DNA from 3 places in the Herminiimonas sp. Marseille-P9896 genome. Region 2 is predicted to be linked to each of the others. Evidence: predicted binding sites of a transcription regulator. Region 2 holds the regulator's gene; each other region holds the start of a gene.
What was found. Region 2 encodes sigma-54, which starts transcription at its own class of promoters, with help from an activator protein. Its sites were predicted from a motif close to TGGCANGNAANCTGCTTT; they were not measured.
Positions count from the first base shown of each region.

Region 1 (5,148 bases), on a different contig from region 2:
TGATGCCCATTACGGTACGTGGATCGTGCGCTGGTTTGACGATGGACGAAGTCAGGCCCAGTGCAGCGGCGCGGCGTAGTGCTGGCAGGGTCAGGTTGTGGGCGGCTTCCGGATCGATGGCGAACAGGAAAGGGCGCGCGAGGGCGTAGAGAAGTTTGTCGGACACGGTAAGGATCAGGTTGGTAGATCAAAGGGCTGGTCAACTGGGCGCAGGCATGCGAACAGCTGATTTGCGAACCCTGTATTTTACCGCGTGGACGAGGGATCGACGAGCGGAAGCGGGATCCATTCACCTTGTTGCAAGGCTTCCAGCGGCTGGAAATTGGTTTTATAGGACATTTTCGGGCTTTCCTTGATCCAGTAGCCCAGATAGATGTAGGGCATCTGCAGCGCCTGCGCCTGGGCGATTTGCCACAGGATGTTGTAGGTACCGTAGGAAGCGTTTTGTGGTGCCGGATCGTAGAAGGTGTAGACCGACGACAAACCGTCGTCCAGCACGTCGATGATGCTGACCATGCGCAGCGTGCCGTCGTCTTCGCGGAATTCCACCAGGCGTGTGTTGACTTTGCTTTGCAACAGGAACTGCGCGTATTGCTCGCGGCTGTCCTGGTCCATGCCGCCACCAGCATGCCGTGCGGTCTGATAGCGCAGATACAGGTCGTAGTGTTCAGCCAGATAGGTCAGCTTGGTGACGGACGTTTGCAAATCACTATGCTTGGTCTGCGCGCGGCGCTGGCTGCGGTTCGGTACGAATTCCGCGACTTTGATGCGCACTGGGGTGCAAGCCTGGCAGCCGTCACAGTAGGGGCGATAGGTGAAGATGCCGCTACGACGGAAGCCGTTCTTGACCAGTTCGGAATAAACGTCAGCGTTGATCAGATGGGAAGGAGTGGCGACTTGTGAGCGCGCCTGCCGTCCATCCAGATAGCTGCACGGGTAGGGTGCAGTTGCGTAGAACTGGAGCGTGGAGAACGGTAATTCCTTAGGGTGCGTCATGATTGCGTACTTAGTTAAGTTCCGAATTCGCTCGTTCCGAATTCGTAAGTTCCGAGTTCGCGACTTCGTCGGCTAAATCAATATCAGACAGCTGTTCTAACAATAATACTTCAGGAGTTCGGAAACAATGCAATTGGCTGCCAATCTTTTATTTGCGGGCCGCCTGCAGCCTGGCGCAAGCGTGAAATAAATTCCGTACGTGCGATCGGTGCTGCACCCAACGAGGCCAAATGCGCGGTCTCTTGCTGGCAGTCTATCATCGAAACCCCATGCTTACCCAGGAAGTGTACGAGGTAGCTCAATGCAATCTTGGATGCATCGGGTACCCGTGCAAACATGGACTCGCCATAGAACATATGTCCTATGCTGACGCCGTAAGCGCCACCGACCAGTTTCCCTTCCAGCCACAGTTCGGATGAATGTGCATAACCCAGCTTATGCAGACCGACATAACCGGCAACGATTTCATCAGAGATCCAGGTGCCGCCTTCGCCATCACGTGGCTCCGCGCAGGCACGCATGACTTCCTCAAATGCGTGATCGAAGCGGATTTCCCAACGGCCATCGTGACTGTTGATGCTGCGCTGGATTTGTTTGAGTTTCTTTTTAAGGCTGTGTGAGATCTTGAAGTCTTTGACGAACAAGACCATGCGCGGGTCTGTGCTCCACCAAAGTATGGGCTGGCCTTCCGAGAACCACGGGAAAATCCCGTTGCGATAAGCCTCCAGCAAACGCCCCGGGGACAGGTCGGCACCCGCCGCCAGTAAGCCAGCTGCGCCATCTGCTTCCGTTAAGGCGCTGGAAACATTCGGGAACGGATCATCCGCTTCCAGCCATGGAATCATGCGGCTTCCCTGTTTTGGCTCATTGCTTCGTTCATTTTTGGTGCGTTATCCGTGTTTCTTTGAGGTAAGTAAATATTATCTTTAAAAATCAATGCTTTATAAAAATCACCAAAATGGAACGATTTTTGCTTTTATGGTGCGTTCGATTATCCGCTACGCACACATATTGGGAGATTTTTGCATGGATGCACTCAAACACGGCACAGACGCATTATTCATCATGCTCGGTGCTGTCATGGTCCTGGCTATGCACGCCGGTTTTGCTTTTCTTGAGCTGGGGACAGTGCGCAAGAAAAACCAAGTCAATGCTTTGGTCAAAATATTAGTCGATTTTGCTGTTTCGACCATCGCCTATTTTTTTGTTGGTTACAGCATTGCGTATGGCGTGAGCTTTTTTGGCAGTGCCGAAGTGCTGACTGAGCGTAACGGATATGAACTGGTCAAATTCTTTTTCTTGCTGACGTTTGCCGCTGCGATCCCGGCGATTATTTCGGGCGGCATTGCTGAGCGTGCGCGCTTCCATCCACAGTTATTGGCGACCGCTTTAATCGTTGGTGTGGTGTATCCATTTTTTGAAGGCATCGCATGGAATCAGCACTTCGGCATACAAGCCTGGCTGAACAGTACTTTCGGTGCCAACTTCCATGATTTCGCCGGTTCCATCGTGGTGCATGCGGTGGGTGGCTGGATCGCTTTGCCTGCAGTGCTACTGCTGGGTGCGCGTCGCGGACGTTATACCAAGGAAGGCACGATCGCTGCGCATCCACCGTCCAGTATTCCTTTCCTCGCGCTGGGCGCATGGATACTGACAGTGGGCTGGTTTGGTTTCAATGTGATGAGTGCGCAGACCATGGAGCAGATGAATGGCCTGGTTGCAGTGAACTCATTGATGGCGATGGTGGGTGGTACGTTGGCCGCATTCCTGGCTGGTAAAAACGATCCGGGCTATGTGCACAACGGACCATTGGCGGGTCTGGTCGCTGTATGCGCAGGTTCTAACGTGATGCATCCGCTGGGTGCCTTGATAACAGGCGCTATCGCTGGTCTTATTTTTGTCTGGGCTTTTGCGCTGACACAAAACAAATGGAAGATCGATGACGTGCTCGGTGTCTGGCCTTTGCATGGTTTGTGCGGCGCATGGGGTGGTCTGGCAGCTGGTATCTTTGGTTTGAAATCACTGGGCGGCCTGGGTGGCGTTTCCTTCATGTCGCAACTGATCGGAACCGGCCTGGGTATTTCGATTGCACTGGCTGGTGGCTTCCTGATTTATGGCGCGTTGAAAATGACGGTAGGCATACGCCTTGATCCGGAGCAGGAATTCAATGGTGCTGATTTGTCGATACATAATGTCAGTGCGACACCGGAGCGCGAAACGTATTGGTGATAAAGCTGGGAATAAAAATCATCGTTAAGAAAATGGCGACTCATTTAGTGTGAGTCGCCATTTTTGTTTGCGCGCGAAATCAATCATGTATGAGTAAATGCTTCCGGACTCAACATGGGTTTCAGTATGTCCATCGTGTGGAAACCATAAGAGCCGCCATTCTTGCGGTTGGCATGATCCTGCAGGAAAAATTGCAGGGTGTGGTGCACGGTAGGGAAGGCGATGTCTTCCCATGGGATATCTTCCGGCGCGAATAATTTGACTTCGAGGCTTTCAATTCCCGCTTCGAAATTCAGGTCGAGCAGCGTGGCGCGGTAAAACATATGCACCTGATGTACATGCGGCACATTCAATAAAGAAAACAATTCATGCAGGTGGATATTTGCGCCAGCTTCCTCTGTGGTTTCGCGGATTGCAGCGTTGCTGGTGGTTTCATTGTTTTCCATGAAGCCGGCCGGGAGCGTCCAGTAACCGAGGCGTGGTTCGATCGCGCGCTTGCATAACAGTATGCGCATGTCACCGTCTTCATCCCAGACCGGGATGGAGCCTAATACCATCTTGGGGTTCTGGTAATGGATGGTGCCGCAACTGCTGCATACATAACGTGGACGGTTGTCACCCTCGGGAATCAATAAGGTTACTGGGTGCGCGCACTCGGAACAAAATTTCATAAGGATTACAAATCGTTGAAAAGCCTGGTTATCCGGATCATTACAGACATGATTACAAGGTGAGCAGTGTATCACTGCATAAAGAAGCTGCAATTAAGATTGCTTTGCTCGGCGATACCCTATATAATTCATATCTTCAGACGCGGGGTGGAGCAGTCTGGCAGCTCGTCGGGCTCATAACCCGAAGGTCGTAGGTTCAAATCCTGCCCCCGCAACCAAAGTCTTACAAGTCTTATCAAATCCCGCCCATCATTACATCTCCTCTAAAACGGGCGTCGGATAGCAGTATCAACTGGTTCTCTAACCGGACAATCGATTCCAAAGATGATTGTCGTTGAATATAATTTCTGCACATTGCAACTAAACAGTCGTAAATATCGTAAATGAATATTGCTGAGGCGAAGAAGGTCCTCGAAACAGCGCTACTTTGCGCTCACGAGCCCCTGTCCATAAACGACATGAAGAAGCTTTTTGTCGAAACGGGCGAGACTGACGGACAGATAGGCACAGATGAAATCAAGCAAATGCTTGAAGAGTTGCGTGACGACTGGATAGACAAGGGCATCGAAGTAGTCAGTCTGTCGACCGGCTGGCGCTTCCAGAGCCGTCCGGAGATGAAGATCTATCTGGAGCGTCTGAATCCTGAAAAGCCGCCGAAGTATTCGCGTGCGACGCTGGAGACGTTGGCCATCATTACTTATCGCCAGCCGGTTACGCGCGGCGATATTGAAGAAATCCGTGGTGTCACGGTCAATTCGCAAACCATCAAGATGCTGGAAGACCGTGGCTGGATAGAGTCCATCGGTCATCGCGACGTACCTGGTCGCCCGGCCTTGTTTGCAACCACTAAACATTTCCTTGATGATCTCGGCCTGACTTCGCTGGATCAATTGCCGCCTCTGCAGCAAGTAGAGAAGGGCGATATGCAGGGCAGTGCCTTGCTCGAGATGCAAGGGCTGGAAGCAGAATTGCAAGAACATCTGGATCAGACCGCGATCGATTTCGCTGGTGCTGATGCCGCCAACGCTGAAGTCGCTACAGAAGTGACAGCGGAAGCCGTCGCGACCGAGGTCGTGGCTGAGGCTGATATAGATACAGCAGAGATTGAATCAGTTGCTACTGAAACAGTCGAAGCTGAAGTAACCGATGCTGAAGAAGTCGAAACTGTCGCCGCAGAGCAGGCAGAAGGCGCTGAGGAAGCGGTAACAGAACCAACAGAATTGAATCCTTCGGAATCCGAAGCAGCTATTCC
Region 1 is NZ_CAJEVT010000003.1:294,894-300,041, forward strand. It holds gene H7U06_RS11770 (quinone-dependent dihydroorotate dehydrogenase) at 1-166, opposite strand, end outside; gene H7U06_RS11775 (arginyltransferase) at 247-996, opposite strand; gene aat (leucyl/phenylalanyl-tRNA--protein transferase) at 1,107-1,841, opposite strand; gene H7U06_RS11785 (ammonium transporter) at 2,023-3,225, shown strand; gene H7U06_RS11790 (NUDIX hydrolase) at 3,309-3,896, opposite strand; tRNA gene H7U06_RS11795 (tRNA-Met) at 4,038-4,114, shown strand; gene scpB (SMC-Scp complex subunit ScpB) at 4,280-5,148, shown strand, end outside.
Region 1: the regulator sigma-54 is predicted to act here: its motif matches at 1,956-1,973, upstream of H7U06_RS11785 (ammonium transporter).

Region 2 (5,148 bases):
GCGTTCCACGCTACAACCTGACCGGTACCGAGATGAAGCACTACCCGCTGGATAATTCCTATCAAATCCAGAAGCCGGTGATGTACAGCTTCAGCAAGGGCCGTGAACCTATGGTGAGTCGCTCCGAACGCGCACTGGTTGAAAACAACAATACCGAAGTGCATATGTATGACAACGTCGTGATAGACCGACCACCTGCAACGGGCTCACAGCACTTCCAACTCAAGACTTCATACCTGCTGATATTGCCGGATGATGAGATCATGAAAACGCCGAAACACGTCGACATCAAGGTAGGCCTGTCGACACTGAACGGCAGCGGTATGTTCGCCAACAATGCAACCGGCGAATTCAATTTATCCAGCAACGTCCATGCGGTGTACCAGGCAGCACATCCGCGCTAAGCGCATAGACGATTTTTATCTGACGCAATCATTTAGAGAACTTTCATGAAACGTTTCTTCTCCGTACTTCTGGTTCTCTGCGGCCTGGGCACTGCCTTGGTCTCCTACGCCGAAAAAGCGGACGCGACCAAGCCCACCAATGTCGAAGCCAATAAAATGGAATACGACGACCTCAAGCAGATCAACACCTTCACTGGCAATGTCGTGTTAACACGTGGCACCATCCTGATGAAAGCCAACAAAATGGTGGTCAAGCAGGATCCTGCAGGCTATCAGTTCATCACTCTGTACGGCTCGTCCGATGCACTGGCGAACTTCAAGCAAAAACGTGATGGTGGCCCCGACCAATGGATAGAAGGCCAGGCCGAACGCATTGAATACGATGACAAGGCTGAAATCATGAAGTTGTACACCAAGGCACGCATGCGTCGCCTGGAAAACGGCAAGCCTACCGATGAAGTTGAAGGTGAATTCATCTCCTACGATACACGCGCTGAATTCTTTACCGTACACAACACCTCAAGCGGCGACAGCAAACAAGGCGGCGGCCGCATCAAGGCCGTGATCCAACCGCGTGCCGCAGATACAAAGGCAAAATAAGATGTCCAGCAAGTTGATCGTCAACGGATTACAAAAAAGCTACGGCGCGCGCCAGGTGGTGCGCGATGTTGCGCTGCAAGTCGAAAGCGGCGAAGTCATCGGTTTGCTCGGCCCCAACGGCGCGGGTAAAACCACCTCCTTCTACATGATCGTGGGTCTGGTACCATCCGACGCCGGACGCATCGAACTGGATGGCGTCGACATCTCACGCCAGCCTATCCACAAGCGGGCACAACTGGGCTTGTCTTACCTGCCGCAGGAAGCATCGGTCTTCCGCAAACTGAGTGTAGAAGACAATATCCGCGCCGTCCTTGAACTGCAGCGCGTCGATGGCAAGCCACTCAATGGTGCGCTACTCGAACAGCGCCTGGATACGCTGCTAGCCGACCTGCAAATCGAAAAGCTGCGCGAGAACCAGGCCATGTCCTTGTCCGGTGGCGAACGCCGCCGTGTGGAAATCGCCCGTGCACTGGCCACCAATCCGCGCTTCGTGCTGCTGGACGAACCATTTGCAGGTGTCGACCCTATCGCGGTGATTGAAATCCAGCGCATTGTGCGCTTCCTGAAAGAGCGCGGCATCGGCGTCCTGATCACCGATCACAATGTGCGCGAAACACTCGGCATCTGTGATCGCGCTTACATCATCAACCAGGGTGCGGTCCTGGCCAGCGGACGACCGGATGACATCATCGCCAACGAATCGGTACGCCGCGTTTACTTAGGTGAACACTTCCGCATGTAAGCGGAAGAAAAAACATCTATGAAGCAATCCCTGCAACTACGAGTCTCCCAACATCTGGCGCTTACGCCACAACTGCAGCAGTCCATCCGTTTGCTGCAGTTATCGACTCTTGAATTGCACCAGGAACTGGAACAAATACTCGCCGACAACCCGATGCTGGAACGTACCGATGATCCGCTGGATCACGCGGTACGCCTGCTGGCAGATGGTGCGATGGGTGCCAGCGGTACTGCACCGGAGGGCGCCAGCGTCGAAGCGAATGCCCAGACGTCGGATAGTGAAGGCGGCTCAGAAGGCCCCGATTTACCGGAAGCCTCGAGTGGCGACAGCGATTGGAGTTTCGACGACGTCGCACGCACCTCCAAGGCGCCGGAAGACGATGATGGCCGACCGCAACTGGAAGCGCATGAAACCACGCTACGCGAACATCTGCTGGAACAAATGCGCGTCACCGTACGCGAACACCGCGACCGCGCCCTGCTCGAACTCATCATCGATGCACTGAATGACAACGGCTATCTGGAAGAAGAGCTGGAAGAAATCCATGCACGCTTGCCGGAAGAACTGGAAATCGAACTGGAAGAGTTGCAGATCTCTCTCAAGATGCTGCAGAGCTTCGATCCACCGGGTGTAGGTGCGCGTGACGCTGCCGAGTGCCTGGCACTGCAAATCAGGCGTATGCCCAAGGTCGCAATGGTGACCCGCCGCATGGCACTGGCCATCGTGGAAAACCATCTGCCGCTGTTTGCGCAGCGCGATTTCAATAAATTACGCAAGGCACTGGATTGCGACGACGAAGACTTGCGCGAAGCACAAGCCATCATCAAGCAATGCAATCCACATCCTGGTTCCATTTTTGCAACTGATGCTTCCGACTATGTAGTACCTGACGTCATCGTCAAGCGTACCCGCAGCGGCTGGCAGGTCATGCTGAACCACGACGTGATGCCACGGCTGCGCGTTAATAGCATGTATGCCAACATCTTGAAGCAAAGCAAGGGCGAGGCATCGCTTGGTTCCCAGTTGCAAGAAGCGAAATGGCTGATCAAAAATATGCGCCAGCGCTTCGACACCATCCTGCGTGTCGCCGAGGCAATTGTCGAACGTCAGAGGAACTTCTTTTCGCACGGTGCAGTCGCAATGAGACCGCTTGTTTTACGTGAAATAGCTGATACACTGGGACTACACGAGAGCACTATTTCACGTGTAACCACCCAGAAGTACATGCTGACTCCCCACGGGATGTTCGAATTGAAATACTTTTTCGGCAGCCATGTCGCAACAGAAGCCGGTGGTGAAGCATCATCGACAGCGATACGGGCACTGATCAAACAATTGATAGGAGCTGAAGACCCGAAAATTCCATTCTCTGATAGCAAGATTGCCGACATGCTGGCAGAACAAGGCATGGTGGTAGCGAGACGGACGGTAGCAAAATATCGCGAAGCCCTGAAAATCCCACCGGTCAATCTGCGCAAGTCGTTGTAGATATCGTCCTTTGTAGTTTTTGTTGTAGTTATACGTTGCTGTGTTCGGCGTAGTCACTTCACAAGACCGCGCATAACCTCCAGTGACTTTCATAGGAGCACTGTATGAATCTCACAATCAGTGGACATCACCTCGAATTGACCCCCGCCATCCGCGAATATGTACAAGGTAAATTGGAGCGCATCAAACGACATTTTGATCACGTTATCGATATTGCGGTCATCCTGACTGTAGACAATCTCCCCGAGAAGGAAAAACGCCAAAGGGCAGAAATTAACTTGCGTGTGAGAGGCAAGGACCTGCATGCAGAAAGCATTGCAGATAATTTATACGCTGCCATTGATACACTGATCGACAAGCTCGATCGACAAGTGATCAAATACAAAACCAAACAGCAAGACCATCAACACGATGCGATCAAACGATTGCCGGATGCGTCAGATGCTGTAACGCCTTAATACAAGGCAGGCCGAGCAAGTCGGTCAGATAAAATGAAGGGCGCAAATTGCGCCCTTTTTTGTTTTGTAATATTCACGGCCCCTCACTTATTCAGCTTTCTTCGCAATGTTTTCGACTGCGCGACCTTCCAGCACGACTTCAATTTTGAGTTGGCTTTTCACCGGCATCCCCGCCACTTTGCCGGGATTGAATTTGGTTTTAGAGAAAGCGTCTTTGATCAGTTGCTGCGCAGACTCGGACAAAGAAGAGTTTTCGATGAGCACATCGTCAATATCACCACTCTCATTGATAAACAAATCCAACACTGCCATCTGCGCCAATCCACTCGCAAAGAGTGCGTCCAAGTCGGGAGAGATATCGACCACCACTGCAGGCTGCTCAGTCAGCTCAGTGGGCTGAAAATAATATGGCTTGGGTAATGCGATGAGATTAAAAAGAGAGGAAGCAGCCGCATCCGCTGACCCGCGTGCTTGCGGCAAAAGATCGGCCTGATCCTTTGAGGCCACGGATTTCTCCACGACATCGGCCGTGCTAGTACGATGGTTAGCAATGTCAGTTTTATCGACATTGATATCTGTTTGCATGGATTTGCCTGCTGACCTTGTTTCCTTCTGTACGCTAAGCAAGTCTACTATCATCGCTGACGATTCTGACGCATAGGTCCCTCCGCCTACACTACCATGTACTGCGTAAACGAAACCCACTGCCAGACCACCATGAACGAAGAGCGACAACAACATCGCTAATCGCTCGGTAGCGGTTTTTTTTCGGATAAAGGCGGGCATTTTCATACAAGAATCTTGACGGGATGATGGCTAGTGCCATCATCCCGCACATCTCACTGTGCGTTCAGGACACGCCAGGAAACACGACGCGTACCGCTTGTCGGGGATGGATCTATCGGTGGCGCCGTAACTTTGGTTCCCCCAAGATCAGTACCGCTCGAAGCACCACTCGACGTCCGGATCAAGGCGCGGACCGTACCATCTGCCTGCATGATCATGACCGGACGCGTCACCAGGCCGGACCCCAGACTGATCCCGCTCACACCATTTGCCGTGCTAATAGGGCCACCTGTCAGATAACTCAACGCATAAACAAAGCTGGCCGCAGTACCGGTAGTAGGTCCGCAAGCACTGACCGTCGAGGCTTGAGGTGTAATCGTCGTGAACAATAGCGTACCCAAAGCCAGCGAAGGATCAGTACTTGAGCGCTCGCCGCCACTCAGGAAGTCCAGGTACCAGCCGTTTTTAGTCGTCCAGTCCACCGCGTTATTGGTGCTGGTACGCACCTCCTGCTGGGCAATACAAACCGTGGACGACGTACCCTCAGGACAAACGCCACTAGTCAATGTCTGTGCCACAAAATTGCTGCTGCCTGTGCGAGGATTGCCGAGCGTCACCGTATCAAGATTATCTTTGATTGCGTAAAAAGATTGTGTGCTGCTATCAGTGA
Region 2 is NZ_CAJEVT010000001.1:585,713-590,860, reverse strand. It holds gene lptC (LPS export ABC transporter periplasmic protein LptC) at 1-404, shown strand, start outside; gene lptA (lipopolysaccharide transport periplasmic protein LptA) at 450-1,004, shown strand; gene lptB (LPS export ABC transporter ATP-binding protein) at 1,006-1,746, shown strand; gene H7U06_RS02870 (RNA polymerase factor sigma-54) at 1,765-3,234, shown strand; gene hpf (ribosome hibernation-promoting factor, HPF/YfiA family) at 3,339-3,692, shown strand; gene H7U06_RS02860 (energy transducer TonB) at 3,780-4,484, opposite strand; gene H7U06_RS02855 (pilus assembly protein) at 4,532-5,148, opposite strand, start outside.

Region 3 (5,148 bases), 520 kb from region 2:
GTGCATCAGGATCATGTGCGGCAAAATGTGCGCATACTTGCAACAGCGAATCGGCGGGCAGGATGGTGACATCTGCAACCAGAGCGGCTTCATCCGCGTTCATGCGCGGCAGGATAAATGCACGTTGTTGGCGATTCTGATCACCACGATGGTGCATCGCATAAGTCATGGCAAGTGCGCCGCGTATCGGGCGTAGTTCACCGGATAGCGATAGCTCACCGGCAAACTCGTATCGTTCCAAGGTATCAGCAGGCATTTGCTGCGAAGCGGCGAGGATGCCGAGGGCGATAGGGAGATCGAAGCGACCGGATTCCTTGGGCAGATCTGCAGGAGCCAGGTTGACGGTAATGCGGCGTGCCGGAAATTCGAAGCCTGCATTTTGCAGCGCAGCGCGGACGCGATCCTTGGATTCCTTAACCTCGGTTTCGGGTAAGCCAACGATGGTGAAAGAAGGGAGGCCGTTAGCCAGATGAACTTCTACCGTGACTTCCGGTGCCTGCATGCCGCTCAAACCGCGACTTCTTAATACCGCCAAACTCATGATTGCTCTTGTATGGGTGGGAAGTGGTTCTGTTGCGATCGGGAGCCTGCGCTCCCGATGCTTGCTGTGGGCCAGGACGAGCTGGCCTGGTCGGCTTCCGTCTATCGCTTGGCGATGACGGCTATTTCTATGAGGACATCACGGGGAAGTCGTGCGACCTGTACGGTAGCGCGGGCTGGTGGATTCTTTTTGAAGTACTCACCATATACGCGGTTCATGTTCGCAAAATCGTTCAGGTCTTTCATGTAGACGGTGCTCATCAGGACATCGTCATGGCTAAGTCCTTGCGACTTCAATTTGGCACCGATGTGATCAAGCACCGCTTTGGTCTGTTCTTCTATGGTGCTGCCCTGGATGGCGTTACCGGCCATGTTCAGTGGCAGTACGCCAGACAGATAGATAGTGCCGCTGTGTTCCACCATCTGTGAATATGGCCCGACTGCCGGGTAGATATTGTTAGTCGAGAGTATTTGTTTGCCACCTTGCTGCGGCATCGCGCAGCCAGTCAAAAGTACGGCCAATGAAATGGATGCAAGCGTGTAGCAGCGTGTATAAGCCTTCATAGTGTGACTCCCCCTAGTGATTTCCTTCGTAGTAGATACACCGGCAGTGCGGTGCATGCTGCCATGGCTAACCGTGCAACGCGTGTTGCTTGTGATGCCTGGCATGCTCCAGATGAGCGATAGTTGCCTTGACGATGGCAAACATCAAGGCGCGCTCTTTGTTCGGGTGATCGGAAATGTGGACCACGGTATCGCCTATGTGTATGGCTTTACCATGAGGATCAGAAGGACTTTGCTTGTAAGTGATTGCTAACTCATATGTAGCAATCAAGGGGCCGCAGGCTTGCCAGTCGCGCGTCCATTTTGGGAGTTGTCTGCCGTTGTCCCACAGTGAACCGGCATTCTCGTAGAACTCTTCTACGTTGTGGCAGCCCAGCAAATGGGCCAGTTGGCGTTCTTTGGAGACGCAGCTACGGAAGTATTCTTCATCGCTCATACGCATGGCTTGCTCCTCGTTTTTGATTGGATGCCGATGCCGACTTTGAATCGATACTGCCTGACGCAAACGATAAGGACTGGCGGGTGGCCGGTCTAAATCGAGTGCGACATATATATAGTGTGCTTCTGCGACCTTACTTTTTCAACTGTGCTTCCAGTATTGCTACCTGTGCTTCCAGCGCTTCAAGTTTGGCGCGGGTATTGGCCAGTACTTGTGCCTGCACGTCGAATTCTTCACGCGTGACCAGGTCCAGCTTGGAAAAGCCCTGGGTCATCATTGCCTTCACGTTTTTTTCGATATCTTTGGCCGGGGAGTTTTCCAGCACCTGGTTGATCTTGTCTTGCATCTCGTTAAAGAAATTAGGCTTTTCCATGTGATCCTCTGATTTAAAAATATTTAGCACCATAACGGTGCGATTCGTGTGCGAGCGTGCTATAAAAGTGCATATTTCGATGTTTCTGAAGGAGATATGTACCTGTCGGCAACTGTAAACGATAAAAATGATAGTACAACCAGCATGAAAAAGGCTGGCATGAGTCCTGCTAAATATGTATCGAAGACAACCAATGTTTGGTTTCTACTTTCAAAACTTTAAAGGGAACATCATGAAAAAACTGATTATCGCGGTTGCTGTAATGGGTGCATTCGCCGGTAGCCTGGCGCACGCAGAAGACGTTATTCCAGAACATTCGTTTACTGGCAACCTTTCTGTAGTCAGCGACTATCGTTTCCGTGGTATTTCCCAAACCTTTAAACAACCTGCTGTACAAGGCGGTTTCGACTACGCACACTCCAGCGGTTTCTACGTCGGTAACTGGAACTCGAATGTAAGTGGCAATTCGTTTACCGATGGTTCGATCGAAATGGATCTGTACGGTGGTTACAAATTCAATATTACACCTGACGTAGCAGCCGATGTCGGTGTTCTGTACTACTACTACCCAGGCGCGCAAATCGTTGGCGGTAAAAAGTACAACACAACAGAAGTATACGGTTCGGTTGGCTACAAATGGTTCACGCTGAAATATAGCCATGCAGTGTCTGACTTCTTCGGTGCTCCGGATTCCAAGAATTCCAATTACCTTGAGCTGAACGCAAATTTCGAAGTAATGGATAAAACCACTTTGGGTTTCCATGTCGGACATCAAAAAGTGAAGAATGTAGAAAATGCTAGCTACACCGATTACAAGGTAAGCCTCGCTCGTGACTTTGGCTTTGCGACCATTGGTCTGGCAGTCGTTGGTACCGATGCTGACAAAAGTTTCTACTCGCTGACTAACAACGGTGGCAAGACCAAAAAATTGGGCGATACCACAGCTGTTTTGTCGATCTCCAAAGCATTCTAATTTTAAAAATAACGTAAGAGGTTCCCATGAAACTGATTACTGCCATTATCAAGCCCTTCAAGCTGGATGAAGTGCGGGAAGCCTTGTCTGCGATTGGCGTGCAAGGTATCACCGTTACCGAAGTTAAAGGTTTCGGTCGCCAAAAAGGTCACACCGAGTTGTATCGCGGTGCTGAGTATGTCGTTGATTTCTTGCCTAAGACAAAAATCGAAGCGGCTGTTGATGATGCGATCGTTGATCGCGTGATCGAGGCAATCGAGACTGCGGCAAGAACCGGCAAAATCGGTGACGGCAAGATTTTTGTCTATGACCTGCAACAAGTCGTCCGCATCCGCACCGGTGAAACCGGTAAAGAAGCACTTTAAGGGGAATGAGATGAGTATCAAAAAAATGTTCACAAGTGCCCTTGCTGCAGGTGCTCTGTTGCTGGCAGTCGGATTCTCGGCTCCTGCAATGGCTGAAGACGCAGCAGCTCCGGCTGCAGCGCCAGCCGCGGAAGCGGTTGTGGTTGTGACCGAAACGCAAGCGGCTCCTGCTGCAGCACCAGCTGCTCCGGCGCCAGAAGTGGTGCTCAATACGGGTGATACCGCCTGGATGTTGACATCGACGATGCTGGTTATCCTGATGACCATCCCTGGCCTCGCATTGTTCTACGGCGGCCTTGGTCGTTCGAAAAACATGTTGTCCGTGTTGATGCAGGTCTTCGTGATCTTCTCGACCATCACCGTACTGTGGTGCCTGTATGGCTACAGCCTGGTGTTCGCGGATGGTGGCTCCTTTGTCGGTACCTTCGGCAAGCTCTTCCTCAATGGCGTCAAACCAGACACCCTGTCCGGCTCGATTCCTGAGTATGTGTTTATTGCCTTCCAATCGACTTTCGCGGCTATCACTTGCGCACTGATCGTTGGTGCTTTCGCCGAGCGTATGAAGTTTGCTGCAGTGCTGGCTTTCAGCATCCTGTGGTTCACGTTCAGCTACATCCCGGTTGCACACATGGTGTGGGCTCCTACCGGCCTGTTGTTCGCTGACGGCGCACTCGACTTCGCTGGCGGTACCGTGGTTCACATCAATGCTGGTGTAGCTGGCCTGGTTGGTGCGTACATGGTCGGCAAACGTATCGGTTTCGGCAAAGAAGCGATGCCACCGCATTCGCTGACATTGACCATGGTTGGTGCTTCGCTGCTGTGGGTGGGCTGGTTCGGTTTCAATGCTGGTTCCGCGCTGGGTGCAAACCCGATTGCTGGCCTGGCATTCATCAACACCATCCTGGCAACCGGCGCTGCTACCCTGGCCTGGATCACCACAGAGTCCATGCTCAAAGGCAAGGCTTCGATGCTGGGTGCTGCTTCCGGTGCAGTTGCTGGCCTGGTTGGTATCACACCTGCAGCCGGTTTCGTCGGTCCTATGGGCTCCATCGTCCTCGGCCTGATCGTTGGTGCAGTCTGCGTATGGGGTGTGAGCGGTCTGAAACGCCTGCTGGGTGCGGATGATGCGTTCGACGTATTCGGTGTACACGGTGTGGGCGGTATTGTCGGTGCGATCCTGACGGGTGTTCTGGCTGCTCCATCGCTGGGTGGTACCGGTGCAGCAGACTTCTCGATCGCTCACCAAGTGATGGTGCAGTTCAAAGCTGTGCTGATCACCGTAGTGTGGACGGCTGTGGTTGCCTTCATCATCTACAAACTGGTTGATCTGGTCATCGGTCTGCGTGTTTCGGATGAAGCAGAACGCGAAGGCCTGGACATCACCAGCCACGGTGAAACGGCTTATCACTCCTGATAACAGTTGTAACGTGATGGCCCTGCGCAAGCGGGGCACCAAAGAAAGCGCCCCCTCGCGGGGCGCTTTTTTCATTTGCCGGAGCGTTTTGGGTCTTTAAAAACGCTTTCCAGCCCTAATCTACGTGTTCCAAATTGAGCAAATCCGCCTGCAATGCGGACGACGCAAGCGGCATTTCCCGTTAGAATCAGCTTCAATTAACGATAGTTTCAGCACATAAGGTTTATATGGTTCCGCATCTCGTCACGGCTTTGAACGGTCCGCTGCTCGATCTTGAAAAGAAAATCCTGACCGCTACCCCTGCCATTGAGCGCTGGTTCAGGCTGGAGTGGCAAGAACATACCCCGCCGTTCTACTGCTCAGTCGATTTGCGCAATGCCGGTTTCAAGCTGGCACCAGTCGATACCAATCTGTTTCCTGGTGGTTTTAACAATCTTTCGCCGGAAATGTTGCCGCTGGCAGTGCAGGCGGCGATGGCGG
Region 3 is NZ_CAJEVT010000001.1:68,665-73,812, reverse strand. It holds partial or broken gene H7U06_RS16350 (YifB family Mg chelatase-like AAA ATPase) at 1-541, opposite strand, end outside; gene H7U06_RS00360 (Rid family detoxifying hydrolase) at 643-1,104, opposite strand; gene H7U06_RS00355 (aminoacyl-tRNA synthetase) at 1,172-1,546, opposite strand; gene H7U06_RS00350 (accessory factor UbiK family protein) at 1,677-1,916, opposite strand; gene H7U06_RS00345 (TorF family putative porin) at 2,149-2,889, shown strand; gene glnK (P-II family nitrogen regulator) at 2,916-3,254, shown strand; gene H7U06_RS00335 (ammonium transporter) at 3,265-4,668, shown strand; gene gshA (glutamate--cysteine ligase) at 4,896-5,148, shown strand, end outside.
Region 3: the regulator sigma-54 is predicted to act here: its motif matches at 2,072-2,089, upstream of H7U06_RS00345 (TorF family putative porin).